DNA from 3 places in the Streptomyces sp. BBFR2 genome. Region 2 is predicted to be linked to each of the others. Evidence: riboswitches for the same ligand, from Rfam matches in the RefSeq annotation. Region 2 holds a riboswitch; each other region holds the start of a gene.
The links. A riboswitch is a leader RNA that binds a small molecule or an ion and turns the genes downstream of it on or off. The one in region 2 is predicted to bind cobalamin.
Positions count from the first base shown of each region.

Region 1: another riboswitch for cobalamin. It lies ahead of ACGH2B_RS22545 (cobalamin biosynthesis protein); the one in region 2 lies ahead of ACGH2B_RS07685 (ribonucleoside-diphosphate reductase subunit alpha).
Region 3: another riboswitch for cobalamin. It lies ahead of cobN (cobaltochelatase subunit CobN); the one in region 2 lies ahead of ACGH2B_RS07685 (ribonucleoside-diphosphate reductase subunit alpha).

Region 1 is NZ_CP172415.1:5,543,220-5,548,617, forward strand. It holds gene ACGH2B_RS22540 (cobyric acid synthase) at 1-1,402, opposite strand, end outside; gene ACGH2B_RS22545 (cobalamin biosynthesis protein) at 1,399-2,397, opposite strand; cobalamin riboswitch at 2,518-2,671, opposite strand; gene ACGH2B_RS22550 (hypothetical protein) at 2,853-3,086, opposite strand; gene ACGH2B_RS22555 (anion permease) at 3,112-4,359, opposite strand; gene ACGH2B_RS22560 (class II aldolase/adducin family protein) at 5,196-5,398, shown strand, end outside.
Region 2 is NZ_CP172415.1:2,091,666-2,097,063, reverse strand. It holds gene ACGH2B_RS07690 (ribonucleotide-diphosphate reductase subunit beta) at 1-1,000, opposite strand, end outside; gene ACGH2B_RS07685 (ribonucleoside-diphosphate reductase subunit alpha) at 1,000-3,426, opposite strand; cobalamin riboswitch at 3,587-3,761, opposite strand; gene ACGH2B_RS07680 (Uma2 family endonuclease) at 3,875-4,468, shown strand; gene mctP (monocarboxylate uptake permease MctP) at 4,551-5,398, opposite strand, start outside.
Region 3 is NZ_CP172415.1:3,585,416-3,590,813, forward strand. It holds gene cobG (precorrin-3B synthase) at 1-652, opposite strand, end outside; cobalamin riboswitch at 1,603-1,723, shown strand; gene cobN (cobaltochelatase subunit CobN) at 1,761-5,387, shown strand.

The DNA.
Region 1 (5,398 bases), 3.5 Mb from region 2:
GGACGAACGCCCGCCCCGCGTCCGCCGCCACCCGCGCGAGGAACGCCCGCCGGAACGCGTCGCTCTCCAGCGACCCGTGCCAGTGCGTCCCCCACACCGACCCCGACCGGCAGCCGTCCAGCGGCCGCCCGGCGTCGTCGGTGAAGAACGGCTCCCCGCCGCTCACCTCGGCCACCCCGTGATGGATCTCGTACCCCTCGGCTGCCGCGCCCAGCGCCGTACCGACCGGCCTGGCCAGCGTCTTCTCCACCGCGAACCGCACCCGCAGCGGCAGCAGCCCCAGGCCCGGCACGGTGCCCGCCCGGGACTCCACCTCGTCGTCGATCACCTCGCCGAGCATCTGGTAGCCGCCGCAGATGCCCAGCACCGGACGGCCCTCGGCGGCGCGCCGGGCGACCGCGTCGGCCAGCCCCCGCTCCCGCAGCCAGGCCAGCGCCCGCACCGTGCCGCGGGTGCCCGGCAGCACCACCAGATCCGCGTCGGCCAGCTCCTCGGCGCGGTCGACGAACCGCACCACCACGCCCGGTTCGGCGGCCAGCGCGTCCACGTCCGTGAAGTTCGACATCAGCGGCACCGCCGCCACCGCGACCCGCAGCACGTCCGCGCCGTGCGGCGGCGCCACCACGGACTCGCGGACCGCGCCGCGCAGCGACACCCGCAGCCCGTCCTCCTCGTCGATGCCCAGCCCGTGCGTGAACGGCAGCACACCGAGCGACGGACGCCCCGTCAGCTCCCGCAGCATCTCCAGCCCCGGCTCCAGCAGCGTCACATCGCCGCGGAACTTGTTGACGAGATACCCGGCGATCAGCGCCTGGTCCTCCTCGGCCAGCAGCGCCGTCGTCCCGAAGAACGACGCGAACACCCCGCCGCGGTCGATGTCACCGACCACCACCACCGGCAGCCGCCCGGCCCGCGCGATCCCCATGTTGACGATGTCGGTGCGCCGCAGATTGATCTCCGCCGGGGAGCCCGCGCCCTCACATATCACCACGTCATGGGCGCGCCGCAGCTCGGCCAGACACTCGGTGACGGTGCCGAGCAGCTCCTCGCGGCCGGCCGGGCGCGCACCGCTCCCGGGGCGCCCGAAGTACCCCCGCGCGCTCATCTCGCCGACCGGTTTGCCCAGCAGCACCACCTGGCTGCTGCGGTCCCCGCCGGGCTTGAGCAGCACCGGGTTCATCAGCGCCGACGGCTCCACCCGGGCGGCCGCCGCCTGCATCGCCTGCGCCCGGCCGATCTCCGCGCCGTCCCGCGTCACGAACGAGTTCAGCGACATGTTCTGCGCCTTGAACGGCGCGACGTCCACGCCCTGCCGCACCAGCCAGCGGCAGATCCCCGCCGTCACCACGCTCTTGCCCGCGTCGGAGGTCGTCCCCGCGATCAGCAGTCCGCCGCCCGTCACCGCACCCCGCCCTTCCGCCGGGCGAGGGCCGGACGCACCGCGCCCGCCAGCAGCCGCCCGGCCACCGTCACCGTCAACGCCCCCACGCTCACCCGCCGCGAGAGCCGCACCGCCCGCGCGATGTCCTGTGTCGCCACCGCACGGCCCCCGCCGTTCAGCCGCGGCCGGTGCTCGACACGCCCGCCGTACGCCAGCGTCCCGCCGAGCCGTACGCCCAGCGCGCCCGCGAACGAGGCTTCCACCGGGCCCGCGTTGGGGCTCGGATGCGCGCCGCCGTCCCGCCGCCAGGCCCGCAGCGCGCCGCGCCGGTCCGGGGCGGCGAGCACGGTGAGCGCGGCGGTCAGCCGGGAGCCGGGCCACCCGGCGACGTCGTCCAGCCGCGCCGACGCCCAGCCGAACCGGCGGTGGCGCGGCGACTTGTGACCCACCATCGCGTCGAGGGTGTTCACCGCCCGGAACGCCACCAGCCCCGGGACACCGCCGACGGCGCCCCACACCAGCGCGCCCACCACCGCGTCCGAGGTGTTCTCCGCGACCGACTCGACGACCGCCCGCGCCATCTGCGCCTCGTCCAGCGCCTGCGGATCCCGGCCGCACAGATGCGGCAGCCGCCGCCGTGCCCGGTCGAGGTCCCCGGCGGCCAGCGCGTCGCCGACGGCCCGCGCCTCCCGGCCCAGTGAGGTACCGCCCAGCACCGACCAGACGGTGGCGGCGGTCAGCGCGGTGACGGCGGCGGTCCGTACGGGGGAGGGGGCGGGCGCGGTCCCGCGTACCGCGCGGGTCAGCAGCGTGGCGCCGGCGGTCGCGCCGCCCGCGCAGAGCAGGGTATGGACGGCGCCGGCACCGCGGTGGTCGCGCCAGAGCCGGGCCTCGACGGCCGCCGCACCGCGCCCGAAGGCGGCCACCGGATGGCCGCGCCGCGGGTCGGCGGCGAGCAGATCACCGAGAAAGCCCAGGACCGCACCGCACGCGTAGCCGGCGTGTTCGGCACGCATCGGATCAGACCGCCGTCACGCCTCGGAGGGACTGCGGCAGGGAGGATCTGGCAGGGCGGCCGGGCATGGCGGTATGTCCTCACTCAGGGTCCGCGCCCTGGTTCGACGTGACGGCGACAGGAGTCTCCTGGCTTCCCGGATCGGCGCGTCCCCCGGCCTTCCAGTCCTGGCGTGCGCCCGTCGGGCGTGCACGGGGCGGACCGTGACCTTCGTCGGAGGTGCGCTCCCCGGTGACAGTGGCGGGACCGCGCCGGATTCACACCGGACTTCCTCTGCTGTCGCCGATTGGCGTGGGAAGTCCACCACGCCCCGCCAACCCCGTCAACTCACCCGTGACCTGCGACGCCGTGGTATCGCGGGCCATGTGGCAGAGGCCACAGGACCGGCACGACGCACGGCGCCCGGCCACCGCTCAGGTGCGGTGACCGGGCGCCGGGTACGCCGTGCCGGACGGGTCAGGCGGCGACGATCAGATAGATGCCGTACGCCACCGCCGCCGCGCAGACCGCGTAGGCGGCGAGGCCGCCGATCCGCGCGCCGGCGCCCGGGGCACCCGCCGTGGCGGGCGCGCCCTCGGTCCGGGTACGGGCCGTGCCGACGATGCCGACCGTGAACAGGCCCACGATCCCGACCGTCACCACCAGGGTGACGCCGAAGACCTGGCCGAGAGCTGCCCAGTCGATGCTCATGCTGCGGTTCCTCAGATTCGGGCGGTCAGCCGGCGGCTGTCGCGGTCTTGGCGCGCGGGGCGCTCGCGGCGGGGGCGGACTCCTCGCCCTCGACGGGGTTCAGCGACCCGGCCGGGGGAGGGGAGACCGTCTGGAGGGCCGCGGTGACCACACCGGGCGGCTCCGTGAACTCGGTCTCGTTGACGTTGTTGTGGTCGATGGGCTTGCGGCGGGACGCGGCCCAGATGGCGCCGCAGATGCCGAGCGCGAGGATCGCGACGGCCGTGACGCCCCAGTCACCCTGGTCGGCCAGGAGCGCGGCACCGGCGGACACCAGGCCCGCGGCCGGCAGCGTCAGGCACCAGGCGACGACCATCCGTACCGCCGTCGACCAGCGCACCACACCGCCCTTGCGGCCCAGACCCGAACCCATCACCGAACCCGAGCAGACCTGGGTGGTGGAGAGCGCGAAGCCGAGGTGCGAGGAGGCCAGGATGGTGGCCGCGGCGCCGGTCTGGGCGGCGAAGCCCTGCGGCGGCTGGATGTCGGTGATGCCCTTGCCCATGGTGCGGATGATCCGCCAGCCGCCCAGGTACGTCCCCAGGGCGATGGCCATACCGGCCGAGGCGATGACCCACAGCGGCGGGTCGGAGTGCGGGGCGACCACACCGCCGGTGATCAGCGCGAGGGTGATGACACCCATCGTCTTCTGCGCGTCGTTGGTGCCGTGCGCCAGCGAGACCAGCGCCGCCGAGGCGATCTGCCCGGCGCGGTAGCCCTTGGCCGTCTCCTGCTCGTCGCGGCCCCGGGCCAGCCGGTACGTCAGCCGGGTCGCGGCCATCGACGCGATACCGGCGACCACCGGGGCGGCCACGGCCGGGATCAGGACCTTCATCACCACGGCGCCGCCGTGCACACCGCCGGTGCCCACGGACACCAACGTGGCGCCGATCAGACCGCCGAACAGGGCGTGGGAGGAGCTGGAGGGAAGGCCGGCGAGCCAGGTGAGGAGATTCCAGACGATCGCGCCGACCAGACCGGCGAAGATCACTTCAGGTCTGATACCGGCGCTTTCGTCGATGATCCCGCCGGAGATGGTCTTGGCGACCTCCACGGACAGGAACGCGCCGACGAGGTTGAGGACCGCCGACATCGCCACCGCGATCTTGGGCTGCAGCGCGCCGGTGGAGATGGTGGTGGCCATGGCGTTGGCCGTGTCGTGGAAGCCGTTCGTAAAGTCGAACACCAAGGCCGTGACGATCACGATCCCGATGAGAAGCGTGATGTGTTCCATTCACCCAGGCAATCAGTTCGATGGTCAGTGACGCCGGAAACGTACGAAGGGTGGGTGAACGGGAGATGAACGTGGCCGGGCCCGGTAATGACGCCGTCGCAGTGTTCGGAAGGAGGTATCTCACACGTCACTTGCACCCCATCTGTATGTGGCTCGAATGAGCTGCCGCTCGGCCCGAATATGGCTTGTTCCGCCGCCCGTGAACAGCATCCGAACGACCCCGTCGCAATCCGTCACCCCGCTGGTGGACGCCCCGCCCCCTCGCCCCGCCCCGCGTCCCCCTCCGCACGCGGACCTGGCGCGAATCCACGGCCCCCGCCACCCCGCACGCCTGGCCGAAACCCCCGGCCCCCGGAACGCCCCGCCGTTCGAGCGCGGCGCACGCCGCCCCACCTCCCGCGCCTCCGTACGCCCGCCCCGGACCGCACCGGCACCCCCACGCGAACGCACTCGCGTCGAACGGACCGACCGGCCTCCACGGCGGCGGGCCGTCGCCCGCGGCCGGGCTTCTGCCGCCCTCTCCGGGGCGGTCCGCCGCGCGGGCGGATCTCCCCGGAGCCCCCGCCCGGTCCGTACGCGATGGGCCGTCGGCGGGGCTCCCCGTATGAACGGACTTCCCGTAACGGCGCCGGCCCCGGCCGCCGCGGCAACGGCCCCGTTCCTCCGGGGCGGCCCGCCCCGCCCCTCCCATGCCAGGCCGCCGCGCGAGCGCCCGAACGGCCGCCCGGCCCGTACAACGACGGGCCCACCGTCGCCCCTCCCGCGTAGCCGCCCCTCCGAGGGCCGCCCCGCCCGTACGGTGACGGCGACCCGCCGCCCACGCATCGGAGGAACCCGTGACCCGTCCCAGCGTCCCCGCCCCGCAGCCGGACCGGCCCGGGGCCGATGCCCTCGCGGCCGCCTGGGAGGAGGTCGTCGCCACCGCCCGCCGTACCGTCGCCGACGGGCTCGTCGTCGGCACCTCCGGCAATGTTTCGGCCCGCGTCGGCGACACCGTCCTCGTCACGCCCAGCGGCGTCCCCTACGACCGCCTCGGCCC
Region 2 (5,398 bases):
GCTCGAAGAAGTTCGTCAGCTCCTGGACGTTCTGCAGCTCCATGAAGGAGAACGGGTTCTCCGAACCGAAGACCGGCGCGAAGCCCAGCCGCTGGAGGCGCTGGTCGGCGACGCACTGGAGGTACTCGCGCATCGACGCGGTGTTCATGCCCGCCAGACCGTCACCGCACAGGTCGTGCGCGAACTGCAGCTCCGCCTCGACTGCTTCCTTCAGCATCGCGGTGACCTGCTGCTCCAGCTCCGCGTCGAAGAGCTCGGGCTCCTCGGCGCGGACGGTGTCGACGACCGAGAACGCGAAGTCCATGTGCATCGTCTCGTCGCGGAACACCCAGTTGGTGCCGGTGGCCAGGCCGTGCAGCAGGCCGCGGGAGCGGAACCAGTACACGTAGGCGAACGCGCCGTAGAAGAACAGGCCCTCGATGCAGGCGGCGAAGCAGATGAGGTTGAGGAGGAAGCGGCGGCGGTCGGCCTTGGTCTCCAGGCGGTCGATGGACTCGACGGAGTCCATCCACTTGAAGCAGAACTCCGCCTTCTCCCGGATGGACGGGATGTTCTCGACGGCGGCGAACGCGGCGGCGCGGTCGTCCGGGTCGGGCAGATAGGTGTCGAGCAGCGTCAGATAGAACTGGACGTGCACGGCCTCCTCGAAGAGCTGCCGGCTCAGGTAGAGCCGCGCCTCGGGGGAGTTGATGTGCTTGTAGAGCGTCAGCACCAGGTTGTTGGCGACGATCGAGTCACCGGTGGCGAAGAACGCCACCAGGCGGCCGATCAGGTGCTGCTCGCCCGGGGAGAGCTTGGCGAGGTCGGCGACGTCGGAGTGGAGGTCGACCTCCTCGACGGTCCAGGTGTTCTTGATCGCGTCGCGGTAGCGGTCGTAGAAGTCCGGGTACCGCATGGGCCGCAGGGTCAGCTCGAAGCCCGGGTCGAGGAGGTTCTTCGTGCCGGTGGTGGCGGTGTGGGCCGCGGCAGCGTCGGGGGTGGAGGGGGCGGTGTCGGGCATTACTGGCAGGCCTCGCAGGACTCGGGGTTTTCCAGGGAGCAGGCGACCGCTTCGGGGTCGGCCACCGGAAGCTGCGCGGGGACGGCCGCGCGGGCGGACTGCGCGATCCGGGTGGCCGGACGCGAGCGCAGGTAGTACGTGGTCTTGATGCCGCGCTTCCAGGCGTAGGCGTACATCGAGCTGAGCTTGCCGATGGTCGGCGACGCCATGAAGAGGTTCAGCGACTGGCTCTGGTCGAGGTACGGCGTACGGGCCGCGGCCATGTCGATCAGCGCGCGCTGCGGGATCTCCCAGGCGGTGCGGTACAGCGCCCGGATCTCCTCGGGGATCCACGGGACGTCCTGGACCGAGCCGTTGGCCTCGCGCAGCGCGTCCCGGGTGCGGGCGTCCCACAGCCCCAGCGCCTTCAGCTCCTCGATCAGGTACGCGTTGACCTGGAGGAACTCACCGGAGAGGGTTTCGCGCTTGAAGAGGTTGGAGACCTGCGGCTCGATGCACTCGTAGACGCCCGCGATGGAGGCGATCGTCGCGGTCGGGGCGATCGCCAGCAGCAGGGAGTTGCGCATCCCGGTCGCGGCGACGCGGGCGCGCAGCGCGGCCCAGCGGTCGGCCCAGCGCGGCTCGGCGTCCGGGTAGTGGTCGGGGTGGAGCACCCCGCGGGCGGTGCGGGTCGCGGCCCACGCCGGGTGCGGGCCGTGCCGCTCGGCGAGGTCGGCGGACGCCTCGTACGCGGCGAGCATGATCCGCTCGGAGATCCGGGTGGACAGCGCGCGCGCCTCGGGGGAGTCGAAGGGCAGCCGCAGCCGGAAGAAGACGTCCTGGAGCCCCATCAGGCCCAGACCCACCGGCCGCCAGCGGGAGTTGGAGGCCGACGCCTGCTCGGTCGGGTAGAAGTTGATGTCCACGACGCGGTCGAGGAAGGTGACGGCGGTGCGGACGGTGGCGTCCAGCCGCTCCCAGTCCATCGCGTCCTCCCAGCCGGCGCTCACGTCGCCGAGGTGGGCGGCGAGGTTGACCGAGCCGAGGTTGCAGACCGCGGTCTCGCCGTCGTCGGTGACCTCCAGGATCTCGGTGCAGAGGTTGGAGGAGTGGACGACCCTGCCGGGCTCGGCGGTCTGGTTGGCGGTGCGGTTGGCGTGGTCCTTGAAGGTCATCCAGCCGTTGCCGGTCTGCGCCAGCGTCCGCATCATCCGGGAGTACAGCACCCGCGCCGGGACCTGCTTGAGCGCGCGGCCCTCGGCCTCCGCCTTGCGGTACGCGGCGTCGAACGCGTCGCCCCACAGGTCGACCAGTTCCGGCGCGTCCGAGGGGGAGAACAGCGACCAGTCGGCGTCCGCCTCGACGCGGCGCATGAACTCGTCGGGGATCCAGTGCGCGATGTTGAGGTTGTGGGTGCGCCGCGCCTCCTCGCCGGTGTTGTCGCGCAGCTCCAGGAACTCCTCGATGTCCGCGTGCCAGGTCTCCAGGTAGACGCAGGCGGCGCCCTTGCGCCGGCCGCCCTGGTTGACGGCGGCGACGGAGGCGTCCAGCGTCCGCAGGAACGGCACGATGCCGTTGGAGTGCCCGTTGGTGCCGCGGATCAGCGAACCGCGGGCCCGGATACGGGAGTACGAGAGTCCGATCCCGCCGGCGTGCTTGGAGAGCCGGGCGACCTGGTGGTAGCGGTCGTAGATCGAGTCCAGCTCGTCCAGCGGCGAGTCCAGCAGATAGCAGGACGACATCTGCGGGTGGCGGGTGCCGGAGTTGAAGAGCGTGGGGGAGGACGGCAGGTACGACAGCGTGCTGGTCAGGCGGTACAGCTCGGCGACGTCGGCCAGCGCCCGCGCCGAGTCGTCCTCGGCGAGCCCGCAGGCGACGCGGAGCAGGAAGTGCTGCGGGGTCTCGATGACCTGCCGGGTGGTGGGGTGGCGCAGCAGGTAGCGGGAGTGGACGGTGCGCAGCCCGAAGTAGCCGAACCGGTCGTCGGCGCCGTCGGCCAGCGCCCGGGTGACGAGCGCGTCCAGCTCGGCGGCGTGGGTGGCGACGAACGCGGCGGTGGAGTCGGCGATCAGGCCCTCGCGGTGGCCGGTGGCGACCGACGCGGAGAACGACGTGGCGCCCTCACCCGCGGCCTCCTCGGCGATGGCGAGGGTCAGCAGCCGGGCGGCGAGCTTGGAGTACTGCGGCTCGTCGCCGATCAGACCGGCGGCGGCGTCGATCGCCAGCTCGCGTAGTCCGGCCTCGTCGGAGCCGGGGTGGCGGCCGCGGAGCGCGGCGGCGGCGACCTTGCCGGGGTCGGTGGCGGTCAGATCGGCGGTCAGCTCGGTCAGGGTGCGCAGCAGGGCGGTGCCGGGCGGGTCCTGGCCGGGCACGCCGGCGGGGAACGTGGCCGTCTCAAGCGCTGCGGCCTCGGCGTCGGTCGCGGACTGCGGTGGCGCGGTGGTCACGTGGTGCTCTCCCTCACTCGGCGGGGGCCGGGGGGAGGCGCGACGGACACGCACGGCGGGCGGCGGCACCCGGCGGCACACAGGCGCGGGCGCACGGGCGGCCCGCGCGGCGTCCACCGGCCCATCCCTCGGGGCCCGGACATCTCGACGTCCGGCCAGGCGGCGCGGACGTACCATCGGCAGGTCTTCGGACTCACGGGCACATCCCGGGCCGGGCCGGGCGATATCAAGGGATATCCATGTGCTCGTACACCGTTGCGGGACAGTTCCGGACTCACACCGGATTCCCCTGCGACGACAGCGAGGATGAGCATACATGTGGTGGTGACCTCTTGGGCGCACCCCCATATCTAGTGCGGTGCGGTGAGCGGGCGGTGGCTGTCGGTGGTCTCGAATATCGTCGGTATCGCAGCCCCCGCAGGGCTTGGCGACGCACGAGGAGGCTCCCGTGACCGCGCTCATCGACCGGCCGCACGGCACGCTCACCGGCTACTTCGAAGAAGCCGCCCGGATAATCGACAGGGCGGAAGAAGGCGTACGGCTGGAACTCGTCAACGGGAAGATCAGCAGCAAGGCCGTGGCGGACGGGGACCACGGGCGGATCATCCAGTGGCTGACACGCATCTGCATGCAGCACCGGCCGGAGCTGTGGCTCAACCCTGACCAGGGCCTGAAGGTGGAGACGTACCGCAGTGGCCGAGCGCGCCCGGACGGTTCCCTCGCGGCCGGCGAGGCGTTCGTGGGGCAGGGCGAGTGGGCCGATCCGGACTCCGTGCTGATGGTCGTCGAGGTCACCCCCCACGACTCCGACTCCGACACCGACCGCCGCGACCGGGTGGAGAAGCCCCGGGCCTATGCGGAGTCCGGCATCCCCCTCTGCCTGCTGATCGACCGGGAAACCTGCGAGGTGACCCTCTTCAGCGAGCCGGACGGCTCCCGCTACGAGGACGTCCACACCGTCCCGTTCGGCAAGGCGCTCCACCTGCCGGATCCGGTGAACATCACGCTGGAGACGGAGCCGCTCAAGGACTGGGTGAGCTGACGCCGCCGCCGTCCGCGGCAACAACAGCGGGCCGCCGCTTCCCGTGAGGAAGCGGCGGCCCGTGCGGAGCGGGTGCGGGGTGTCAGCGCCCCGCCGGCACCTCCTCCGCGGCGGCCGGCCGGTCCGCGGCGGCGCTCTCGTCGCCGGCGTCCGCGGTGTAGTCGCCGGGGCTGGTCTCGTCGGTGCCGTCGGGGGCCTTGAAGGCGCGGAGGACGAAGGTCAGGACGACCGTCACCACGACGTTGAGGACGAACGCGGTCAGGCCGATGTAGCCGATCTGGCCGATGCCGGGGATCTCCGCGCTGGAGCCGCCGAAGTGGGCCTGCGTCGGGCTGGCCACGCCGTAGGCGGCGAGCGTGCCGTAGATCATGCCGGCCGCCCAGCCGGCCAGCAGCGCCCAGCGGTGGAACCAACGGGTGAACAGGCCGCCGACCAGCGACGGCATGGTCTGGAGGATCCAGATGCCGCCCAGGAGCTGGAAGTTGATGGCGACGGTCTTGTCCATGCCGAGTACGAAGATCAGCGCGCCGACCTTCACCAGCAGCGACACCAGCTTGGCGACCTTGTGCTCCTGCTCGGGCGTGGCGCCGGGCTTGAGGAAGTCCTTGTAGACGTTGCGGGTGAAGAGGTTGGCCGCGGCGATGGACATGATCGCGGCGGGCACCAGCGCGCCGATGCCGATCGCGGCGAACGCCACGCCCGAGAACCAGCTCGGGAACATGTCCTCGAAGAGCTGCGGGATGGCGAGTTGGGCGTTGCCGTGGGTGTCCGTGCCCGCCTTGATCGCCATGAAGCCGAGCAGCGCGAGGAAGCCCAGCATCAGCGAGTACAGCGGCAGGATGGTGGTGTTGCGGCGGATCACGTTGCGGTTGCGGGAGGAGAGCGTCGCGGTGATCGAGTGCGGATACATGAACAGCGCGAGCGCCGAGC
Region 3 (5,398 bases), 1.5 Mb from region 2:
GCGCCGCCGGGGCGCCACCGGTACCGTCGGGGGAGCCGAGGAAGAGGAGAGCGGAAGGGGCGGCCCCGGGAGCGCCCCCCGGCCCCGCGTCGGCCGCGCCCGCCGCTCCCCCCGCGCCTGCCGCGTCTTCCGCGTCTTCTGCGATCAAGGTCACATCTCCGCCGAGGCCCGTCACGTCGCCCCGGCCGTCGTCCAGGACGAAGAGGAACCGGCCCGAAAGCCGCGCCGTCCACTCCTGCGCGCAGAGCATTCCGTCCAGCTCACGGGCCCAGCGCCGCACGTCGGCGGGGGTGCGGCCGTCGAGTCCGGCGAGCGGCGAGGCGACGATGTTGCGGACGCGTTCATGGCGTACGGAGGGCAGCAGACCGGCGTCGGCCAGCAGCGCGGCCAGGTCGCCGCCGCAGCCGTCGCCGAGGCCGCGCAGCTCCACGTTGCCGCGCGAGGTGAGGGAGAGCCCGCCGTCCCCGAAGCGGTCCGCCGCGTCCGCCAACGCGGTCGCCTGACGCTCCGTCAATTCCCCGGCGGGTACCCGTACCCGGGCCAGCGCACCGTCCGCCGCCGTGTGCAGCCGCAGCGCTCCCGGGCAGGCGTCACCGCGCTCACGCAGCGGCGGCTGGGCCCCGGAGGGCCGGTTCGAGGGGGAGGGCGGCATGGCCGCGAGCATACCGACGCCCCCCGAAGGCCGACGGCGCCCCGGGGCCCGCCCCGCCCACCGGCCCGGACACCCACCACCTCGCACGCGCCCCGTCCGGGATGCCCGTACGGGGCCCGGACCCGCATCCCGCAGCGGCCACCCGCCCTCTACGGGGAACGGCCCGCGTCCCGTAGGGGCCGCGCGCAGCCCTGTACCTCCGGAGCCACGCCCCCGGACGGGGAACCCGCGCTTCGGACCGGGCCCGCACCCCGTAAGTCCGAGGGCCCCGCCCCCGAGGGCCCGCCCCCGGTGAGGCCACCCGAGGATGCCCGCCCCGCCCGCCGCACGGCCCTGGCCGCCGCCCCACCGGAGCCGAACCCGCGCCCCGGGCCGCCCCGCACCCCGTACGCGCGGGGCCCCGCACCCCGTACGGCCGCCCGCAAGGGGCTCCGCACCTCGGGCCGGCCCCGCACTCCACCCCGGGCCGGCCCCGCACCCCGTAAGGCCACCCCGCAGGACCCACGCCCCGCACCCCGTACGGACTCCGCCCCGCACCCCGTACAGGCCCGAGCCCCCGCCCATCCAGCCGCCCCTCCCCGCAGGGGCACCCCGTAAGGCCACCCCGCAGGGCCCACGCCCCGCACCCCTTAGGGACTCGGCCCCGCACCCCGTACGGGCTCGGCCCCGCACACCCCGTACGGGCCCGACCCCCCCGCCCATCCAGCCGCCCCTCCCCGCAGGGGCACCCCGTAAGGCATCCGTGCGCCCGACCCGTAAGGCCATCCCGCCCGGGCCGCCCCATAGGGACATCCCGTAAGGGCAACCCACGATGGATCGCGCCGCGCCCCCAAGGCGCCCCCTGACCTCGTGCGTCGATCCGAAGGCCCGCTCCCGTGGCGGCGGGGCAGCCCTTACCATTCACTCCGGTGGGTCAGCCGGCCCGCCGACGCCGGCGACGGCGACGAGGGCTTTTCCCGACGCGGGGCGGCCCTCAGGGAGGAAGCCCGGTGAGAGTCCGGCGCGGTCCCGCCACTGTGAGCCCGGCAGCCGCCGGGTGAGTCAGGAACTCCCGCCGTCCAACGAACCACCCGGGGCGCGGATACCCCGAGGAAGGCTCTGCGCTCGCATGCTTCTGCTGCTGTCGACCTCCGACACCGATCTCCTCAGCGCCCGCGCCGCCGACGGCCCCGTGCCGTTCCGGCTCGCCAACCCGGCCCGGCTCGACCTCGCCGAACTCCCCGCGCTGCTCGACGGCGCCGACCTCGTCGTGGTCCGTCTCCTCGGCGGTATCCGCGCCTGGGAGGAGGGCCTGAACCTCCTCCTCGCCGAGGACCAGCACCGCCCCGTCGTCGTCCTCACCGGCGAACAGGCCCCGGACGCCCAGTTGATGGAGGCGTCCACCGTCCCCGTCGGCATCGCCGCCGAGGCGCACGCCTACCTCGCGCACGGCGGGCCGGAGAACCTCGGCCGCCTCGCCCGCTTCCTCTCCGACACCGTTCTGCTGACCGGCCACGGCTTCGAACCGCCGCAGCCCGCCCCGTCCTGGGGCGAACTGGCCCGGCCCGCCGCCCGTACGGACATCGACGGCCCGCTCATCCCGGTGCTCTACTACCGCGCCCACCACATGAGCGGCAACACCGGCTTCGTCGACGCGCTCTGCACCAAGATCGAGGAGGCCGGCGGCCGGCCGCTGCCGCTCTTCGTCGCCTCGCTGCGCGCGCCCGAACCGGAGCTGATCGAGGCGCTGCGCCCGGCCGACGCCATCATCACCACCGTCCTCGCGGCGGGCGGCACCAAGCCCGCCGAGGCGTCCGCCGGCGGCGACGACGAGTCCTGGGACGCGGGCGCGCTCGCCGCCCTCGACGTGCCGATCCTCCAGGCGCTCTGCCTGACCGGGAACCGCGCCGCCTGGGAGGAGAACGACGAGGGTCTCTCCCCGCTGGACGCCGCCACCCAGATCGCCGTCCCCGAGTTCGACGGCCGCCTGATCACCGTCCCGTTCTCCTTCAAGGAGATCGACGAGGACGGTCTGCCGACGTACGCCGCCGACCCCGAGCGCGCCGCCCGCGTCGCCGGGATCGCCGTCCGCCACGCCAAGCTCCGCCACATCCCGGCGCCGGAGAAGAAGCTGGCGCTGGTCCTCTCCGCGTACCCCACCAAGCACTCCCGCATCGGCAACGCCGTCGGCCTCGACACCCCCGCCTCCGCCGTCGCCCTCCTGCGCCGCCTGCGCGAGGAGGGTTACGACTTCGGCGACGAGGAAGTCCCCGGTCTCGCCTCCGGCGACGGCGACGAGCTGATCTACGCCCTCATCGAGGCGGGCGGCCACGACCAGGAGTGGCTGACCGAGGAACAGCTCGCCAAGAACCCGGTCCGCATCCCCGCCGCCGACTACAAGCGCTGGTACGCCACGCTGCCGCAGGAGCTGCGCGACGCCGTCGAGCGGCACTGGGGCCCGCCGCCCGGCGAGATGTTCCTCGACCGCAGCCACGTGGACGAGCCGGGCCGCGACCCGGAGGGCGATATCGTCCTCGCCGCCCTGCGCCGCGGCAATCTGCTGATCCTCATCCAGCCGCCGCGCGGCTTCGGCGAGAACCCGATCGCGATCTACCACGACCCCGATCTGCCGCCGTCCCACCACTACCTCGCCGCCTACCGCTGGATCGCCGCCTCCGCCGACGACGGCGGCTTCGGCGCCGACGCCATGGTCCACCTCGGCAAGCACGGCAACCTGGAGTGGCTGCCCGGCAAGAACGCGGGCCTCTCCGCCGCCTGCGGCCCCGACGCCGCCCTCGGCGACCTCCCCCTCGTCTACCCGTTCCTCGTCAACGACCCGGGCGAGGGCACCCAGGCCAAGCGCCGCGTCCACGCCACCCTCGTCGACCACCTCGTCCCGCCGATGGCGCGCGCCGAGTCGTACGGCGACATCGCCCGGCTCGAACAGCTCCTCGACGAGTACGCGCAGATCAGCGCCATGGACCCGGCGAAGCTCCCGGCCATCCGCGCGCAGATCTGGACCCTCATCCAGGCCGCCAGGCTCGACCACGACCTCGGTCTGGAGGCCCGCCCCGACGACGACGGCTTCGACGACTTCCTCCTCCACGTCGACGGCTGGCTCTGCGAGGTCAAGGACGCCCAGATCCGCGACGGTCTGCACGTCCTGGGCGCCGCCCCGACCGGCGAGGCACGCGTCAACCTCGTCCTCGCGATCCTCCGCGCCCGCCAGATCTGGGGCGGTACGTCCGCGCTGCCCGGACTGCGCGAGGCGCTGGGCCTGGACGAGTCCGCCGCGACCCGCACCACCGCCGACGAGGCGGAGGAGCGAGCCCGGGAGCTGGTCCAGGCGATGGAGGACGCCGACTGGGCGCCGTCCGCCGTCGCGGCCGTGGCCGCCGGACAGCCGGAACAGGTCGCCGCGATCCTCGACTTCGCCGCCCGCGAGGTCGTCCCGCGCCTGGCGGGCACCACCGCCGAGATCGACCACGCCGTCCACGCCCTCAACGGCGGTTTCGTCCCCGCGGGCCCGTCCGGCTCCCCGCTGCGCGGCCTCGTCAACGTCCTGCCGACCGGCCGCAACTTCTACTCCGTCGACCCCAAGGCCGTCCCCTCCCGCCTCGCGTGGGAGACCGGTCAGGCGCTCGCCGACTCCCTCCTGGAGCGCTACCGCACCGACAACGGCGAGTGGCCCACCTCCGTCGGCCTCTCCCTCTGGGGCACCAGCGCCATGCGCACCGCCGGTGACGACGTCGCCGAGGCCCTCGCGCTGCTCGGCGTCCGCCCCGTCTGGGACGACGCCTCCCGCCGCGTCACCGGCCTGGAGCCCATCGCCCTGGAGGAGCTGGGCCGCCCCCGCATCGACGTCACCCTCCGCATCTCCGGCTTCTTCCGCGACGCGTTCCCGCACGTCATCGGCCTGCTGGACGACGCGGTACGGCTCGCCGCCGGGCTGGACGAGCCCGCCGCCGACAACTTCATCCGCGCCCACGCCCAGGCCGACCTCGCCGCCCACGGCGACGAACGCCGCGCCACCACCCGCATCTTCGGCTCCCGCCCCGGCACCTACGGCGCGGGCCTGCTCCAGCTCATCGACTCCCGCGACTGGCGCACCGACGCCGACCTCGCCGAGGTCTACACCGTCTGGGGCGGCTACGCGTACGGCCGCGGTCTGGAGGGCCGCCCGGCCCGCGACGAGATGGAGAGCGCGTACAAGCGCATCGCCGTCGCCGCGAAGAACACCGACACCCGCGAACACGACATCGCCGACTCCGACGACTACTTCCAGTACCACGGCGGCATGGTCGCCACCGTCAAGGCGCTGAAGGGCACCGCCCCCGAGGCGTACATCGGCGACTCCACCCGCCCCGAAACGATCCGCACCCGCTCCCTCGTCGAGGAGACCTCCCGCGTCTTCCGCGCCCGCGTCGTCAACCCGCGCTGGATCGAGGCGATGCGCCGCCACGGCTACAAGGGCGCCTTCGAACTCGCCGCCACCGTCGACTACCTCTTCGGCTACGACGCGACCACCGGCGTCGTAGCCGACTGGATGTACGACAAGCTCGCCCAGACCTACGTCCTCGACCCCGACAACCGCGCCTTCCTCCAAGAGGCCAACCCCTGGGCCCTCCACGGCATCGCCGAACGCCTCCTGGAAGCGGAGTCGCGCGGCATGTGGGAGAAGCCCGACGCGGAGACCCTCGCCGCCCTCCGCGAGGCGTTCCTGGAGACGGAGGGGGAGCTGGAGGGCGAGGAGTGATCTTGCGCGGC